Regions from separate parts of the Desemzia sp. FAM 23990 genome, predicted to be linked through region 2. Evidence: a T-box and tRNA genes for the amino acid it is inferred to sense, from the RefSeq annotation. Region 2 holds a T-box; the other holds one or more tRNA genes.
The links. The T-box of region 2 lies ahead of ACEN4I_RS11075 (valine--tRNA ligase). A T-box ahead of a tRNA ligase gene usually reads a tRNA of that ligase, here a tRNA-Val.
Positions count from the first base shown of each region.

Region 1: it has a tRNA-Val gene. The T-box ahead of ACEN4I_RS11075 (valine--tRNA ligase) is inferred to sense a tRNA for this amino acid. The anticodon was not compared.

Region 1 is NZ_JBGQQW010000031.1:26,801-36,666, reverse strand. It holds gene ACEN4I_RS11735 (ParB/RepB/Spo0J family partition protein) at 1-248, opposite strand, end outside; gene ACEN4I_RS11730 (ParA family protein) at 241-1,002, opposite strand; gene noc (nucleoid occlusion protein) at 1,135-2,007, opposite strand; gene rsmG (16S rRNA (guanine(527)-N(7))-methyltransferase RsmG) at 2,142-2,858, opposite strand; gene ACEN4I_RS11715 (PTS transporter subunit IIC) at 3,374-4,390, shown strand; gene ACEN4I_RS11710 (hypothetical protein) at 4,481-4,693, opposite strand; gene ACEN4I_RS11705 (hypothetical protein) at 5,044-5,325, opposite strand; gene ACEN4I_RS11700 (hypothetical protein) at 5,480-5,890, opposite strand; tRNA gene ACEN4I_RS11695 (tRNA-Val) at 5,989-6,061, opposite strand; gene ACEN4I_RS11690 (helix-turn-helix domain-containing protein) at 6,270-6,785, shown strand; gene ACEN4I_RS11685 (DUF5626 family protein) at 6,789-7,271, opposite strand; gene ACEN4I_RS11680 (hypothetical protein) at 7,543-7,707, shown strand; gene ACEN4I_RS11675 (hypothetical protein) at 7,801-8,334, shown strand; gene ACEN4I_RS11670 (AI-2E family transporter) at 8,486-8,983, shown strand; gene ACEN4I_RS11665 (chloride channel protein) at 9,158-9,866, shown strand, end outside.
Region 2 is NZ_JBGQQW010000028.1:33,738-43,603, forward strand. It holds gene ACEN4I_RS11070 (bifunctional folylpolyglutamate synthase/dihydrofolate synthase) at 1-254, opposite strand, end outside; gene ACEN4I_RS11075 (valine--tRNA ligase) at 382-3,027, opposite strand; T-box leader at 3,101-3,333, opposite strand; gene tpx (thiol peroxidase) at 3,394-3,885, opposite strand; gene thiI (tRNA uracil 4-sulfurtransferase ThiI) at 4,053-5,270, opposite strand; gene ACEN4I_RS11090 (cysteine desulfurase family protein) at 5,294-6,433, opposite strand; gene ACEN4I_RS11095 (septation ring formation regulator EzrA) at 6,636-8,351, opposite strand; gene ACEN4I_RS11100 (GAF domain-containing protein) at 8,557-9,033, shown strand; gene rpsD (30S ribosomal protein S4) at 9,290-9,866, shown strand, end outside.

The sequences.
Region 1 (9,866 bases), on a different contig from region 2:
AACCCTTTTGCAGCAGACTCTCGTAAAATAATCGGCTGAAATACACCAGACTGTTTGATTGAAGCTGCTAACTCATTCAACGCTTCTTCGTCAAAAGTACGGCGCGGTTGATAAGGATTCGGACGAATCTCGATCAACTGAATCTCTTGTACCCGTTCGTCATTAGCGTCCACTTTATCAAATTCTGCAAATTCCGTAAACAACGCATCGATTCCGCGGCCGAGACCTTTACTGTTTTTATTAACCAACTGCTAACACTTCCTTTGCTAGTTCAACATAAACTTCTGCACCTCTGGAACGTGGATCGTAATCAATAATAGATAAACCATGGCTTGGTGCTTCAGATAAACGGATATTGCGTGGAATAATCGTTTTATAAACTTTTTCACGGAAATATTTTTTCACTTCATCCACTACTTCATAACCGAGATTTGTTCGCGCATCTAACATCGTCAGCAATACCCCTTCGATTCTTAGATCAGGGTTAAAGTGTTTTTGAACCAGCCGGACTGTATTCAGCAATTGGCTTAACCCTTCAAGAGCATAGTACTCACATTGTACTGGGATAAGAATGGAATCACTAGCTGTAAAAGCATTGATGGTTAAATGCCCTAATGAAGGCGGACAATCAATCAAAATATAATCGTACTCATCCTGCAAGTCACGTAAAGCACTTTTTAGACGAGATTCTCGAGCCATTTGCGTCGTTAATTCAATTTCTGCCCCAGCCAACTGAATGGTTGCCGGCACTACCCATAGATTTTCTCTAGAGGATGGCATGACAACTTCTGCTATCGGGGTTTCATTTACCAACACATCATAAATGTCTTTTTCAACATCTACCTTACGTACTCCTAAACCACTTGTCGCATTTCCTTGTGCATCAATATCAATCAATAAAATCTTCTTTCCTTGATGCGCTAATGCAGCGCCTAGATTTACCGTTGTGGTTGTTTTTCCAACGCCGCCTTTTTGATTTGCTACTGATATCACTCGGGCCATTTCATTTCCTCCATATTATAAACTCGCTAAAGCTGAACAATTCTTCTTTTCCAACACCAAACAAAAAGAGAGATACGACACGCATCTCTCCTTATACGCATCTTTTCCAAATGATTTTTCATTTGCCGCTCTTTATTCTTTTTTGTCTTTAGGGATCTCAATCGTGATCCGATAAACATCCTCTAAGTTTTCTTCGGTTGCTTTGATCTTCATACCGGTCTCTTTTACCATAGAGACTGTTTTTTTGATCGTATTCATCGCCAAACGAACATCTTTAGAGACGCTTTTTCGTCTAGCTTTTTTTGGAACTTCTTTTGTCAACTCTGCAGTTTCATTTTTGATCAGTTGTTCTACTTCTTTGACCGTTAATTTTTCTGCTTTGATCCGGCCAAGGTATGCCTGTTGTTTTTCCGTATCCACTGCCAACAAACTACGTCCATGACGTTCAGTGATCTCGTTTTGCAATAAAGCCGTTCTGACGGGTTCAGACAACTTCAGCAACCTCAGTTTATTGGCTACAAAAGATTGGCTTTTCCCAATACGTCCAGCTAATGTCTCTTGGGTGATTTTATTCATGTGCATCAAGTCTCGATACGCTTGCGCTTCTTCAATAGAAGTCAACTCTTCACGCTGCAAATTCTCGATCAACGCTACCGACGCGGTTTCTTTATCCGTCATTTCCGTAACGATCGCTGTAACTTCTGTCCATTCTAATAGTTGAACAGCTCGAAAGCGACGTTCCCCAGCAATTATCTCATAATGATCTTCTTCTGTTTTACGCAAAATGATCGGTTGGATCAATCCATGCTCTTCTATAGTACGCGAAAGTTCCTGCAGCTTTTCATCATTAAAGATTTTTCTAGGCTGGAACTGGTTGGGACGAATATTTTTTACCGGAATCTGTTGCACTTTTGATGAATCACTGAGTTCCTCCGCAAATATTTCTTCCATTTTCTCTGTTTTTTTCTTGGATTTTCCTGAACCAAACAAATCAGACAAAGCCATAATTCGCTAAACTCCCCTTAATTTCTACTCTGTACAACTCCAAATACTCTTCTATTATAACAAATGCCATTCTTAAAACATAGGTACTGCCACAAAAAGACAATCCTTGTTCAAATGCTCATGCAATTGGTTCGTTATAAAGGATTTTTATTTGGTGTACCTGGTTTTCTAGGGTATTTATTTGGGGTCTCTTTTTTCTTATCGATCACTAAGATATGACGTTCCCCAGCTTCATTCGGCAACTCAAAAGAGAATTCCTCGCGAAACTTACCGCCTAAAGTAGCAATGGCTTTTTTACTGTCTTGCATTTCTGTTTCGCTGCTGGCTGCTTTCATAGCTATAAATGCTCCGCCCTTTTTAACCAAAGGCAAACACAATTCCGACAATACACTCATTCTGGCTACAGCTCTGGCTGTAACATAGTCAAAAGTTTCTCTGAATTGCTTATTTTGACCAAATGTTTCTGCACGATCATGGTACAAATGAACATTTTCTAATCCTAATGTCTCAACTAGTAATTTCAAAAATTGAATTCGCTTATTTAGTGAATCAACAATCGTTACTTCCAACTCTGGAAAAACGATTTTTAGGGGGATGCTTGGAAATCCTGCACCAGCACCTACATCACACAGGCTTTGGACCCCTTTAGTAAAATCCACATACAATCCAGCTGTAATCGAATCATAAAAATGTTTCAGATAAACTTCTTCACGTTGAGTAATTGCGGTTAAGTTGATTTTTTCGTTCCACTCTTGCAACAGTTTTAAATATTGCTCAAACTGTTCCATTTTCTTTTCTGTAAGCGGAATCCCTTTCTCTTGAAGGGCTTTTTTAAACTCTTCTGGGTTCATCATTCCAACTCCTTGTTTTCCAAATGTGAAACACAATTTGTTTCACGGATTACTTGTTTAACTGTATAACAAATCCCTTTGAACTTCAATGCTTTTAGAAGAATTTTTACGAAAAATTTCTGTCTATTCTCTCTTTGGATAACAATTAGATTAGAAAGATTAAAATTAAATGATTTTATTTATTGACGTTCTCATAGAAGGTCGTTAAACTATCTTCAATGGTCAAAAAAATACAGTGCAGACAAAGGAGTTGTTGAAAAATGATGAATCTAAAAACACATCTAGCGAGACCTGTTTCTCGTATTTTCAGCAGCTCTTTTGTCGTCATTGTCATTTTATTACTTTAGCTAGGATTCGAACTATTCATTTAGTTGAGTCCTTGTTCGCGTACACGGGCTTAGCTTTAGTAATGAAGCAAGCCTGAACGATTTGGGGCTTGCTTCTTTTTTTATTTCGTTTTTTACCTAGATGACATAAAAGACCAAAACTATCACTAAAAATGGAGGGCAACAAGTATGAAAAAATATTTAGTAGATCGCATGTACAAGGCATCATCAGGAATAGCCAATGCTATTTTCGTCACCATCGGTATCGGCTTATTGTTAGAAACTATTGGCAACATGACTGGTCTCTCTGTTTTAGTGACTATTGGCGTAGCAACGAAAATGCTGATGGCACCAGCAATTGGTGCAGGGATCGCTATTATGCTAGGCGGGAACAACTTGACCCTCTTCAGTGCTATGGCCGCTGGGACGGTAGGTGCAGGTGCTGTTCAAACAACTGCTGATGGGATAATTTCCATTGCTTCAGGAGAACCGATTGGGTGTTTAATCGCAGCTACTATCGCTACGTTTGTCGGAAAACGGATTTCTGGAAAAACTCCATTAGATATGATGGCTATTCCTTTAGCAGCTGTTTTGGTTGGTGGTATCAGCGGGTATTATTTGAATTTTGTGATTTCGCCTTTATTGAATACGATTAGTGCATTTATTTCTGCTTCTGTAGCTGGGTATCTAGTTATCGGTTCTGCTGTCATTGCTGTTGTCGGAGGGCTTGTATTGATGTCGCCAGCTTCTTCCGCTGCAATTGCTATTGCCTTAAACTTAGATCCAGTATCCAGTGCAGCTATGCTGATTGGAACGACTAGTATGTATGTTGCTTTCTCATTTGTATCGTTACGTGAAAATGACCTTGGCGGATTTTTGGCACAATTTGTTTGTACTCCAAAAGTACAATTGCCAAATATCATTAAAAACCCCATGATTCTTGTGGCTCCAACAATTGCCTGTGCAATTGCTGCACCCATTGCAACATCAGTCCTTGGTTTGACTACTGCAAGTGCATTAGGCGGACTGGGATTCTGTTCTTTTATCGCTCCCATTACTATTCTTGGTAACCAAGGTTTGAGCAGCTTCCTTAATTATATGGTGGCTGGTGTAGTTGTTCCATTTGCAGTGACGTTCTTTATCTCATTTGCGATGAACAAATTTGAGTATGTGCGTAAAGGTGATATGGCTTTAGTGGTTAAATAGAGTATTTGTTTTGAATAGTTTATAAAACTTACGCTCCCTCTGCTGAGTTCAGCAAAGGAAGCGTAAATTTTTTTAATAAATATTATCTGACTAATTCTGAAATAAAAACTTCATCCCTAAAATGAAAGAGAACATGGAAAGTACGATATACCTTATTGCATTTAATATTACTTCTAGAAAATATTGATTGGTATCTATTCCATCTTCGCCAATCGTTGGATAGACCATGCCGGTTAAATTAACTAATATTATGACAGCTACTACAATAAAAGCCCATCCTAAAATAGTTTGATACTTTTTCATAACTAAATTCCTTTCCATTTCTTACTTATAAGATGAGAAAATATAGAATATAATGGCTATCTTTAACAAATCAGCAGATAATTAAAAAAAACGCACATAAGAGAGTAATTTCTCACTAGTGCTTGGATAGATATAGGGCCATTCAAAGGAGTAAATTATGAAAATCAAAGTATTCGAAGGTCTTGCCATCTTTACTTGGTTAATGTTGGTATTTTTTGGGCTATTTATACCAATATTCCAAAAGGAACAATGGAATATTTACTAAAAACACTGCCAGTAATACTAGTAGGGATATGGATAATCGGACAGTTTTTTAAAAAATACAAGCAAAAAAATTAAGTTGTTCGACGTCACAGAGAAATCCCGTTGCCCCAAACCGATGCTATAATATCAATTGAAATAATGATAAGAAGCAAAATCACAGTGCGATCTATACCTACTTGATAGTTAGTTCTTTTATCTGAAGGTTGGCGAGTTAAAGAGACTTCTTCATGCACTTGCATCGCTGTAAAAAACAGTATAAAAAATGAAACTATCGTTACTTCAGATACAGGTGTTTTTAAAAAATAATACACTATTCCAGGAATCATTATAATCAAAAACAATACTTTTAGTATGTACATTTTATTCATTTAACCATCTCCTTATAAATGATATGATTAAAAAAAATATTAAATCGGTGAACTCTTTTATCCTGTAGTTTAATTTCTTAAAAACAGTAAGCACCTAACAGTTTACATACACGCAACCATTAGTTGCTAGTACAGAAAACTCACTTATTTTGATTTAATTGATTCCCGTAACTTCATCAAAATATACCGATAGTCCATTTATCTGAACATCAATAACTTCATGTTCAGGTGCCAAGATCAATTTGTATACATGCTGCTTCAGCTCTTCATCTTGTTGATCTGCTACTTCTAATAAAATATTTAAAGTATCTTCATTGGTTTCAGTATCCGCCGTCACTGTCCCTACAGAATGAAAGACAACATAATAAGCATCCTCATCAAAAGAAATCAATTGCAGCCTATGATCAGGATTGGCGATTTCTTGTACCTCATTAGGAATCTTTTTCATTTCGCTGATACCGACAGCAGGCGAACTGCAAGCAGCTAACAGGATTAACACGCCAAAAATAACCACTATCCAACAAATTATCTTTTTCAATGTAAGCCTATTCATTATTTTACTCATTAAATACACTCCTGTTCTCAGCTCAGAATCTTCAAAAAAATAAAACAAAAAACAGCAACGACTTTTAAGAGAAAAAACCATTGCTGTTTTATAATTGATGGTCCCTACTGGGCTCGAACCAGCGACCCCCACCTTGTCGAGGTGATGCTCTCCCAACTGAGCTAAGGAACCAATTTTTTGTTCATTGTTACACAATCCTTAATCAGTATACCCTAAAAATAATCGTTCGTAAATACTACAGTATAAAAATAATTTATGTGGTGTTACATGCTCTATTATTTGCAGCACCCAACAAGTGCTAAAGTGCAACTAATAAATGATAGTCATTAAGCTTTAATTTCGGTATGATAAACATGAATAAGATACAAGGAGGAAGAAAATGGCCTTAGGTGAAAGATTAAAGGAAAGCAGAGTCAACAAAGGATATTCTCAAGGTGATGTAGCAGAACTCTTACATATTTCAAGACAATCCATCTCAAAATGGGAAAATGGCAATAGTTACCCTGATTTAGATAATTTAGTAAAGTTAAGCAACTACTACGAAGTTTCCATCGATGAATTACTAAAAGAGAATCAAGAATTTAAAAAGAAAATAGCAGAAAATGAAGTTAAAATTGAGGAAAATTACCAAAAATTGGATTTCATTCGTGGAAATTCTGGCAAAGATGAAGGTCTTATGCTGTTAATCCTTGCTTTTATAGGTTGTTTAATTGCACCTTTAGGGTTTATTGTGGCTCCATTCCTCATCAAGCGCAACAAAAAAACAAACACACTCTATAAGTTGGTGTACTTAGCATGTGCTTGTTGTTTATTCGTTAATGTATTTGTTGTGTATAGTGCTGTCGGCGACTATATGGGCTGGGGCACAACAACTGTTGAATATCTTGGCGATTAATAACTAGTACGTGATGACAATATTACTGCCAGATAATTTAGCTCTCAAATTTATAGAAGATTCTACAAGCAGCACCGTTCTCTTTAAATAATAAGTGGCTTGTGTAGGACTATCTACTTTTAGTTGCAAGCTTTTAAAACTTCCAATTAAAGCTGTTGCCGAAGCAGAATGTGCTCTTGTAATTTTCTGATTGCTTATGTCAATTTTATAGCTTGCCTTCCACTGTAAGGGTCTTTCTTTAGTAATTTTATAGGTACCATTCTTGACGTTGCTTGCCCTCATAAAAAATTGCGGCTCTTCTTCAACACTAATGATATACGTCTCCCCTAGATCGCCTTCAACTTCAAATTGTTGCATCCCGCCTTGGTTTATATCATAAAAAACACTGTTATAGGGTGATGGAAAAGTCTCTTCAGCGTGCACCTTCGTTGTAGTGACCAAACTAAAAAAAGTAACACAATTTAAAAGAAAAACTATTTTTTTCAACTAAATCCCTCCAAATATATTTTATAATAACATATAAAATATAACAGATAAGTTCGCATTAATAACTACTTATTTTAATTTAAGTGAACAATTATTAACTTCCCACTTCGAATAAAACTTACAATAAGTAAAAAAATCCCTCTTAAAATTAAATTTCTTTTCTTTTGACACTTCAGCAACCATTGAGTGCTAAAAAGCAACTGATGGCTTATAGTCATTGCTGATTACTTTCAGTATGATAGTTAAAAGAGCGAAAGAGGAGAAATAAATTATGAAAGAAGTCATTTTTCTTACGTGTGTTTCGATCATTTTAGGAGGATCTTATATTCTTTTTGAAGTATGTATTGGAAGTAATTTAGTAACCTTCCTTATTTCGATCATTTTAATATTGGTTATCTTTCAACTAGCTTGCCAATATATCGATAAAAAGAATTAACTCCTATAAAACCAATCATTGTTTAAATTTTTAGTGTCTACATGTGTTATAATAAACCAAAAGAAAGCGGATTCTGTACTGGAGGGATAAGATATGTTTGGTCTTTTGATACTACTTGTCGTCATTGGAATATTTGTTTATTCTGCTAAACAAGGTGATGAGTCCTCACTGTTAGGAACTCAGTTTAATACGGTAGTTGCTTTTCAAGAGGACTATTATGCAGATATTAGAAGTTACGAATTATTTAGGAAGGTTGCTAAGTGGGAAAAAAGCGGCCAACTGTCATTTAAAGGAAATATCACCATTCCCAAATCAGATCTTGTCCAATTGATTTATACAGAATTAAACATTCCTAAAGACCAGTTTAAAGTGATTTTTTTTCAAAATAATACGACTAAACTTGATTACATTCTAACCTTTACCACTATACCTAAACCTTTAATAGAGGAACAGCCTCTGTTAGAAATACTGGGCATTTGGGAAAATTATGGGAAAAATAGTTATAGAATAGCGACTTCTCTATCTGAAGAAAAATTTAGAGAACTGATAGCACAAGAACTTTCTATTCCTGAGGATAGTTTTACTATCCATAATGCCGCAAGTTTTGTCTGGTCAGGTTTGTTGTGATTTTTCTATTTATTTCATACAAGATAGAGATTCATTTTTATTTCCCAGGAAATAATCCTGCAAAATTCAATGCTCAAACCTTAGACTGAGTAAAATAGGAAAGCTTCGTGTTATACTACACCTACTAATTCATCAAGAGAGGGATTTGAAAATGGATAAATGGGCTTATTATTTAAGAGAAATTTTGTATGCTACTGGGAAAGGAATCAAAGGTTTCCTGATTGCCCAACTAAAACTTTCTGTATTAACGTTTGTTTTACTGTGTATCGGATTTGTAGTTATCGGAATTGACTGGTGGGGATTAAAAGCTCTAGGTATCGCTATTGTAGATATGATTCCAATTTTAGGCAGTGGAATCATCATGCTTCCTTGGGCCATCATTCGAGCTTTAATGGGCGATGGAGATGTCGCTTGGAAAATTGCCGTGCTTTACGTCGTCATTTTGCTGGTACGCCAATTCGCAGAACCGTATCTGACTGGAAAACAAATTGGGGTTCGTCCGCTGTACACATTCCTGTCTACCATCGTCTGTGTGTTGATTTTTGGACCGATTGGAGCGCTTTTAGGGGCAGTCGTAGCGATTATCATCAAAGCGATCTTTAGCGTCCGCGATATGCATCAGGTGATAGAAGAAACAGATTACAAATAATTTGACGTACACAAGCGACAGCCGCTAAAAAAGGCTCAACACTGGAGGAATATCCAGTTTTGAGCCTTTTTTTATTGACTGTTCAAGAAAACGCCCTGTTTTAGCTGAATGAAAAGTAGTAGTATAGAAAGTAGAGTCTAAAAGTCAGTTTTATAGAGAAAGGACCTCGTTATCGTGAAAAAATTATTTTCTGCACTTGCTGACCGCCGTATCCGATACATCACTAAAGGGATTGTGGTAGGTATTTTTGCAGGTATAGTTGTCAGTTTATTTCGTTTAGGAGTAGAACTTATTCTTGAACATATTCTTAATTTGTATTCATTTTTCCATGAACAACCATTATGGTTGATTCCTTGGGTGCTGGTTTCAATCGTTACAGCAATCATTATTGGTTTATTTGTTAAAAGTGAACCTCATATCAAAGGGAGTGGTATTCCGCAAGTAGAAGGCCAAGTCCAAGGTGTAATTCAGGTCAAGTGGTGGCCTATTTTGTGGAAAAAATTTATCAGCGGACTACTAGCGATTGGATCAGGTCTGTTTCTTGGAAGAGAAGGTCCTTCAATCCAATTGGGAGCATCTGTGGGCTTAGGAGTTAGCCAGTTGACACATGGGGATGAGACAGAGGAAAATGTCCTCTTATCTAGTGGCGCTGGAGCGGGTTTAGCGGCCGCATTCAACGCTCCCATCGCAGGATTGATGTTTGTATTGGAAGAAGTACACCACAACTTCTCCCCTGTGGTCGCGATCACCACCTTTACTTCAGCTATAGTCGCTAATTTTGTATCTTTGACTATTTTTGGTTTAACCCCGGTGTTGGACATTGGTCCTGTACTTTCGCTGCCGTTAGAATACTACATCTATTTGCCGATATTAGGGATCGTGT
Region 2 (9,866 bases):
ATGCGTTCATTAAACACTTCGATAAACGGCGAAGTGAACGTTCCGACGACCAACCCCTGTTCTTCCAGCATACTGCGAATAAAAGTGACCGTTGATCCCTTTCCATTTGTTCCTGCTACATGGATAGCCGGGACTTTTTTATCTGGGCGGCCTAACCGTTCCAACATCCATTCCATTCGTTTTAAACCGGGTTTCTTACCAAATACTCGAATGCCGTGAATCCATTCAAGTGCTTCTTCATATGTGTTCCACATGTCTTTTCCACCGTTCTGCATTAAACTATTGTCTTTTCCATTATAGATGATTTGCTCTCGATTTGCAGTAGAAAAAGCTGTGCCTCTAATATCAGAGACCCAGCTTTTTCATTCAGTACTGTTTCAATTAACGTTTTTGTTTCAACACAGCAATTCTATCACTGACAGTTGCTTGTCTTTCCAAGTACTCAGCTTCTTTGGCTTTTTCTTCTTGGACAATTTTTTCTGGAGCGTTGCTGACAAACTTCTCGTTGGCTAATTTACCTTGGACACGTTTCACTTCTTTGTTCCATTTGTCCAATTCTTTTTCCAAACGAGTGATTTCTTCTTCAATATTGATCAATCCTGCTAGAGGAAGATAGATTTCTGCACCCGTAATGACCGCTGTCATTGCTTCTTCAGGAGCTTCGATCGATTTAGAGATCGTTAGTTCTTCCGGATTACAGAAACGTTCAATATAAGAAATATTTGCGTTCAAGAATGTTTCAACTGTTTCATCATTGGTTTTGATCAGGATGTTGATTTTTTTCGACAATGGTGTATTCACTTCTGAACGAATGTTACGTACAGAACGAATCAATTCCATCAAGACATCCATCCCTTTGGCAGCTGCTTCATCAGACAACTCCGGACGAACCGTTGGGTATTCTGCTACGACTAATGATTCTCCTTCGTGCGGAATATTTTCCCAAATTTCTTCCGTTACAAAAGGCATAATCGGGTGCAACAAGCGCAAGATTTGATCCAACACATGTGCCAAGATACTTCTTGTCGTTTGTTTCGCTGCTTCATCTTCACCGAATAAAATCTCTTTACTCATTTCGATATACCAGTCACAGAAATCATCCCAGATGAAATGATATAAGTGACGACCAGCTTCACCAATTTCATATTTCTCTGTTAAATCAGTTACCGATTGGATGGTGTCATTTAATTTAGTCAAAATCCAACGGTCAGCAACCGTTTTTTCGCCTGTTAAATCAATGTCTTTTACATCAAAATCCTCTAAGTTCATTAAAACAAAACGGCTGGCGTTCCAGATTTTATTGATAAAGTTCCAAGCAGCATCCATTTTATCGTAACTAAAACGGACATCTTGTCCTGGAGCAGATCCCGTAGATAAGAACCAACGCATAGCGTCCGCACCGTATTTGTCAATAATATCCATTGGATCGATTCCATTCCCTAAAGATTTGCTCATCTTGCGTCCTTGTTCGTCACGAATCAATCCGTGAATCAACACATCTTTGAATGGTCTCTCATTCGTAAATTCCAAACTTTGAAAAATCATACGGCTAACCCAAAAGAAGATAATATCGTACCCAGTTACCAATGTGCTGGTCGGGAAGTAACGTTTGAAATCTTCTGCGTCTTCGTTAGGCCAACCCATCGTTGAAAATGGCCATAGCGCTGAACTAAACCAAGTGTCCAATACGTCTGGATCTTGTTCCCAGTTTTCACTGTCTGCCGGTGCTTCCATTCCAACATACAATTCGCCCGTTTCTTTATGGTACCATGCTGGGATACGATGTCCCCACCACAATTGACGAGAGATAACCCAGTCATGAACGTTATCCATCCATTGAGTAAAGGTCTTTTCAAAACGGTCAGGCACAAAGTTGACTTTTCCGTCTGACTCTTGGTTTTCTAAAGCGTCTTTTGCCATTGGCGCCATTTTAACAAACCATTGAGTAGACAATCGAGGTTCAACCACTACTCCGGTACGCTCGGAATGTCCAACACTGTGAACCATTTTATCGATTTTCACCAAACGTCCTTCAGCTTCTAAATCTTTCACCACAGCTTTACGAGCTTCAAAACGGTCCATACCTGCATATTTGCCTGCTGTATCATTCATAGATCCATCTTCATTCATCACATTGACACGTGGGAGGTCATGACGGTTCCCGACTTCAAAGTCATTTGGGTCATGAGCTGGAGTGATTTTAACGACACCCGTACCAAATTCCATATCCACATAATCATCCGCAATAATCGGAATTTCGCGATTCATCAATGGCAGCATAACTGTTTTACCAATCAGCGCTTGATAACGTTCATCTTCAGGATGCACGGCAACAGCTGTATCCCCTAGCATCGTTTCTGGACGAGTCGTAGCAATTTCTACTTCTCCGCTGCCATCAGTTAAAGGATACGTCATATGATAAAAAGCACCTTCGATATCTTGATGGATCACTTCAATATCCGATAAAGCTGTTTTCGCTTTTGGATCCCAATTGATGATGTATTCGCCACGGTAGATCAGCTCTTTTTCGTACATCGTAACAAATACTTTACGAACTGCATCAGATAGACCTTCATCTAATGTAAAACGTTCGCGGCTGTAATCGACAGAGATCCCGACTTTTGCCCATTGTTCACGAATCACACTAGCGTAATCTTCTTTCCATTCCCAAACTTGTTCAATGAACTTTTCTCTTCCTAAATCGTAACGAGAAATACCCTCTTCAGCTAATTTAGCTTCCACTTTCGCTTGGGTAGCAATTCCAGCATGGTCCATCCCCGGCAGCCACAATGTGTCGTATCCTTGCATGCGTTTTTGACGCACTAAGATATCTTGTAAGGTGGTATCCCATGCATGTCCTAAATGCAATTTACCCGTAACATTTGGAGGTGGAATCACCACTGAAAAAGGTTTTTTCGTTTTGTCTCCACTGGGTTTGAATAAATCTTTTTCCAACCATTTTTCGTAACGGCCAGCTTCAACTTCATTCGGTTGATATTTCGTCGGCATTGTAAGTTCTTTTGCCATATTGCACCACTCCTTTTCTCTTTTAAAGTGTAATCTTGTTTTAAAACGCTAAAAAAGCACCCATCCTAATCTACATTAGGACGAATGCTTTTGGATTCGCGGTACCACCTATATTGCCTGTTCTTCTTCAAGAACAGACCACTTCATTCACGTGTTTAACGTCACGTTAGACCGGTCAAAGCTACTCTTCTTTCACTTCGACAGCTCCCAAGCTACCTTCATTTCAGTTCCATTAAGGACTTCCACCAATCGCCCTTTTCTCTTCAAATGAAACCTGAAACTACTCCTCTTGTTCATCGCTTTATTCTGTATTATAGTAGCATGTTAAACTTCAAAATTCAATAACGGAATTCTTGTATTGCTGATTTATCGAGCAGATTTCGCAGCTTCGATCACGGCTTCATAATCTGGCTCATCCACCATTTCAGAAACAATTTCTTGATACACAATCACACCATTAGCATCAACCACAAATACTGAACGCGCCAGTTTTTCTAGTTCCGGCATGTAAAGACCATAAGCATCACCAAATATCAGGTTCGTATCATGAAGCATTTCCATTTCAATACCTTCTCCTGCACACCAATTATCTTGTTGTTCTTTGGTATTGTTTGAAATGGTTACTAATTGAACTCCTTCAATATTGCTTGCTTTTTCATTGAAGGCTCTTGTTTGTTGAGCACACACGCGAGTGTCAATATCTGGGATGACACTGATTAACACTACTTTCCCTGTAAAGTCTTGCAATTGGATCATGTCACCTGTTAGATTTTTGACTGAAAAATCTGGGGCTTTATCTCCCACGTTGGTTTGCTTTCCATTTAATTGATAAGGTGTCCCTTTTCTTGTGATTTGCACACACTTCACTCCTCTAAATTACACTCTATTCCCATTATAAAATTCTTTTGCGTTAAACGCTAGCGAAAAATATAGGTTCTGCAGCATACAGAACTTGCTTTACTAAAAAAAGCTGTCCCAACGTCGAATAATCATACTCAATGCTGGAGACAGCCTTTTATTCTTCTCTATAGTAATTCACTAAAAGCTTCATGCTGTTGCTCTTCCAAGGTGTCTCCCACACTGATCGTAGAGATGACTAAGCCATCCATCGCCCGTTCGATCAATCCTTCTACATCTAATCGAGCTTCAAAATCTCTTGTTTTTTGCAGATCGGGTTTAGTTTTGGGTGCTGGCGGTGCAAAAATAGTACAGCAATCTTCAAATGGTTGAATAGACAATTCAAACGTATCGATTTTTTTAGCAATATCAATAATTTCATTTTTATCCATTGAGACAACTGGACGCAATACAGGAGTATTCGTCACATCATTGATAGCAATCATACTGTGCATCGTTTGAGAAGCCACTTGTCCTAAAGATTCTCCGTTCAATATAGCCAAACCTTTGCGTTGTTCACGAATCCGATCTGTGATGCGCATCATGAAACGACGCGTCACTGTCATTAAGTACCCTTCAGGAACATTCTTTTTGATCTCTTCTTGGATTTCAGTAAAAGGCACTTCAATAAATTGCAGATTTCCAGAAAAGGCAGCAATTTTAGAGGTTAAGTCTTTCGCTTTCTGCAAAGCTCTTGGACTAGTGTATGGAGGACTGTGGAAATGTACAGCTTCCACCTCAACTCCCCGTTTCATAGCCAAATAGCCAGCAACTGGAGAATCGATTCCGCCAGATAACATCAGCATCCCCTTACCACTTGTTCCTACTGGAAGGCCACCTGCTCCTTGGATCGTTTGGCAAGATAAGAAAATGCCGTTTAGCCGCACTTCAACACGTAACGTAATATCCGGTTTTTTCATTTGAACTTGAATGCCTTCAATATGGTCGATGACTTCATCACCCAACATCAAATTGATGTCGTTAGTATCCAAAGGAAACTCGTGGTCTGATCGACGAGTAGCGATCTTAAATGTTTTACCTGGGACATACTGCTCTTTCACCATTTCGACAGCGACTTTTTTCACTTGTTCCATGTCTCTGTCCAACTTCATCACAGGAGAATAATTTTGAATCCCAAATATAGGCTCCAATCTTTTCAATACTTCCTCGCTATCGGCATCTTTCAATTCCAAATGCATGCGATCGCGTTCTCCATGAACTTTTACTTCGGGAAAATCGTGCAAAGCTGCTTTAACATTTTGAGCCAAGCGACTGATAAACGTTTTTTTATTTTTCCCTTTTGTAGACAATTCGCCGTAACGAACCATCACCTCATTGTATTGCATGACTTACTTCCTCTCTCAATCTCTTATTTAATATCTTTAAAGTTTTCGTACAATTTAGCAAATGAATTCAAAAATTGTTTGGCCTCTTCTAAGGTGCTGGTATCTGTTAAACTCACGCGAACCGCTCCTGTAGCGATTTTACTAGGCACATTCATCGCTGCTAACGTACTGGAACTGGTTTTGCTGCGGCTCGAACAAGCACTCGTAGTCGAAATAAAAATAGCTTCTTTTTCAAATGCATGCACACTCACTTCACCACGAATATCTCCTAAAGCGAAACAAACGATATGCGGTGCACCTTGTTTGGTAGAGAAAATGTGTACTTTGCTATAGTTCGCTAGTTCATCCATCAAGTAATCTCTGATGTGTTTTTGATGCGCTATTTTTTGTTCTTTTTGATCAAATAATAGACGTAAGGCTCTAGCCATGGCTGCAATACCAGCTACATTTTCTGTCCCGCTGCGGCGCCCTTTTTCTTGTCCGCCGCCACTCAGTAGAGGAGCGATTACTCTTCCGCGTTTGATGTACAGGAACCCTGTGCCTTTTAAACCATGAAATTTATGTCCAGAAAATGTAGCTAGATCAATACGTGAAGTCGCGCTTAAATTGAGAGGCACCTTGCCTACTGCTTGTACAGCATCTACATGAAAGTGAATCGTCGGATAATCTCTCAATACTTCTCCTACTTCTTCAATCGGCTGGATACTGCCTACTTCATTATTTACCGCCATAATCGACACCAATATAGTATCAGGACGAATGGCCGCTTTTACATCTGAAATGGAAATGACTCCTTCTGCATTAACGGGCAAATAAGTCACTTCAAAACCTAATTGTTCCAATTGAAGCATACTTTCCTTCACTGCCGGATGTTCAATCGTAGTTGTAATCAGGTGTTTTCCATAACGCATTTTTTCGATCGCTGTTCCCTTGATGGCCCAATTGTCCCCTTCTGTACCGCTGCTCGTAAAGAATATTTCCGATTCTTGAACGCCCATAATAGAAGCGACCTGTTTTCTTGATTGTTGTAACAACCCATCTGCCATATCTCCTAATTGATGCAAGCTAGAAGGATTTCCATTCATTTTTTGGCTAACTTTCATAAAAGTTTCCAATACGCTGTCATCAACTTGAGTTGTTGCGCTATTGTCAAAATAAATCATTTTTCCACATTCTTTCTACTTCAACTATTTTTTTACTCGTTGAAAAATTCTTTACCTATTATAACAAAATCTTCTGCAAGTACAAGATTTCATTTCCGGTTTTCAACATCTAGACACAATCACAGCGGGATGAAAAATAACTCTTTCATCAAAGGCTCCAAAAAATAAGAAGCTGAGATTTTTCTCTCAGCTTCTTATGCCTTTAGGTTTTTGGTTTGATTTCATTGAAATACATTGTTTCGACTTTTTTATACGCTCCTGGTTCTACTTCCTCTAATGCTGTTGAGATAGTTTCCAGTGCCTCACGGTAATTGTGCTCTTGATTGAACAATTTAAAACTCTTTTGAGTAGCTGAAGCAATTTGAGGAGTACTTTGACGATACCGATTAGCGTATTGCGTCATGTATTCTGTCAATAATGCAGTATCAACGATTTCTTCTGTCTTATCCAGCAATAGCTCGATGTCATCCTCAATAAAGTCTGCCATTTTCTTTATTTCGTCCATATCGATTCTCAATTTATTGATCTCGATGGACAGATTTTCAATTTTTTGTGTAACCGCAAAAAACAGATCCATGTAATCAATCGGAAGACCCGGAAGATGTTGCTTTTCAATGTAACGCTTCATAGCACGCATATTAAATTCAAAGTCATCGATACTTTCTTTCACTTCTGTTTCTTCTTTGCGCAGTTCTTTTAAATGTTGGGCAATATCATTTTGACCTTTGTCAATTGTTTCCAATTTTTCAATACTGGAGTGGAAACTTTCTTTGGCTTCAGAATAAACAATGTCTTTTTGTTGCAAGGCTTCCAAATAATAATTCACTGTTTCTGTCAGTTCATCTAATTGGTCTTTAAAATCTTGTGTTTGTTTTAATTCATTGTGATTCAGTTTATAGCTTTGAGAAACTCGATCGATCTCAATAAGCAGCTTACTGTTTTTGCGTGTCAAGTAAGTGATCAATTGCTCGATTTTTTCTTTATTCTCTGCTACATACTGACTAGCTTCCATTTCAAATTCCATTACTTCATACAACTGATCGATTTCGTTTTCTATCACGGGAATTTTTTCTTGTGCTGCCTCTATCTCTAAGTTTCCCGCTAATTTTTCAGCAGCCAACCGCTCTGTCTCGATTTCTGCAATTTTTTCTAAAATGCGATCTTCTGGAAACTTAAATTCTTCTTCTATTAACATCTGATACCCGATTTTGATTTCTTTTAATTGCTCTACAAATTCACCATTGATCTCTTTTAATAACGCCGGGATGTCCTGAGCAAGTGTGTTCAAGTTTTTCGTCTTAGTCCGAACTTCTTCCAATACTTCTTTAGCCTCTATGTGATCCCCTTGAGAAGTATATTCAGAAAAAGTAGCAAAATCAGTTTCCAGTACGGTTAATTTATGCTCCATTTTTTCTAGAGCTGGTCCAAAGCTGAAACTGTGTGTGAGCAATTTCTTCCGAATGCTTTGATACATTTCTTTTACTTTTTCAAGCTCTAAACGGTTTTTTTCTTCGCCTCTCACAAGTTCGCTCAATGCTTCTTGAATACGGAGCAGTGTTTCTTTAGTTTCTTTTATCTTACTTTCTGCTAGCTCCTCAGCGTCTTTTGCTTTTCCAAATCGTAATTTGTCAATAAAGCGTTCTGCTTCAAACAAGTGATTCTCGATTGCTGGGATAGATTCTTTTTCTACTCCTTCCCACACTGTTTTCCATTTTTGGAATTTTTTTTCTGTCTGTCCAGTGAGATTCAGTGTTTTGATCATATGTATGTCATCCACTATTGGCATATCAGATAATTGCAGTTTTTGCCCTTCCAACTCGTCGACGATTCGGTAGTGTTTTTTTCTCATCGTATAACTGGCTACAAAAGCAGCTATCGCTAAGACGATGATAACGATGACGGTAATTTCAACATTCATGTAAAGCCCTCCGTTTGAAAATGAATACTCCATTTTTTAATAGTCCGTTTATCATTTCTTGTATAATGGGATGGATTTTTTCCGATTTTCCTAGTAAAATACCTATTAATTAGTATAACATAATGGAAATGTTCTAACAGTACAAATAAAAAAATTCTGAAATAATCTTTACGTTTATTTCTAAGTGGAAAGTTGGGTCTTTAACATGTCAAAAGAAAAAAAATATCAATTAATGAACAACCAACTCCGTGCACTAATAGCTGGAGAAAAAAACTTGATTGCTAATTTAAGTAACGCTTCTGCTTTACTGTATGAATCTTTACCTGAAATCAATTGGTCTGGATTTTATTTGTTTGAAGAATCTTCTCAAGAATTGGTGTTAGGACCATTCCAAGGAAAAGTAGCTTGTATTCGCCTCCAACTGGGTAAAGGCGTCTGTGGGACAGCCTTCGAGCAAAATAATTCTATCATAGTAGAAGATGTGAACCAATTTCCTGGTCATATTGCATGTGATGCCGCTAGCCAATCGGAAGTTGTTGTGCCACTTCAAACAACAGCTGGTGAATTGATTGGAGTATTAGATATCGATGCGCCTATCACAAATCGTTTTGATGAAATTGATCGCAAATACTTAGAAGAATTCGCAACTATTTTAATGGAAACTTCAGTTGCAGTAAACTAAATAGGGGTTAATTTGAAAAGAATGTTGACGTTGCTATCTGATTTAGGCTATAATGATGGATGTGTAAAATAATGCAGCAAAAAAAGTGGTAACCGCGTCAACAGTTCATTGCCTAAGGGATTCGTTTTCTTTAGAACAGCACAATTGTGTAACCTGCGGCTGCAAAGGTGAAGATTGAAAATGAACTGCACGTATTACTGAACTTTTAACTTAATTATTTTACTCCAAAAAATTGATTTATTGGAGGAATTTTATAATGGCTCGTTATACAGGTCCAAGTTGGAAAAAATCACGTCGTTTAGGAATCTCATTGACTGGTACAGGAAAAGAAATCGAACGTCGCCCTTACGCACCAGGAGATCACGGTCCAAATAGCCGTAGAAAATTATCTGAATACGGTATGCAATTACAAGAAAAGCAAAAATTACGTTTCATGTACGGTGTAAATGAACGTCAATTCTTCAACCTTTTCTTAAAAGCTGGTAAAATCAAAGAAGGTAAACATGGGGATAACTTCATGATCCTTTTAGAACAACGTTTAGACAATGTTGTTTTCCGTTTAGGTTTAGCTACTACTCGTCGTCAATCACGTCAATTAGTAAACCACGGTCACATCCTTGTTGATGGTAAACGTGTTGATATTCCATCATACAGCGTTCAACCAGGACAAGTAATCTCTGTTCGTGAAAAATCTAAAAATATGGAAATCATCAAAGCTGCTGTTGAATCAGTATTTGGTCGTCCAGAATTCGTTTCTTTTGACGAAGAAAAATTAGAAGGTTCATTAACTCGTCTTCCATTACGTGAAGAATTGATTGCTGAAATCGACGAAA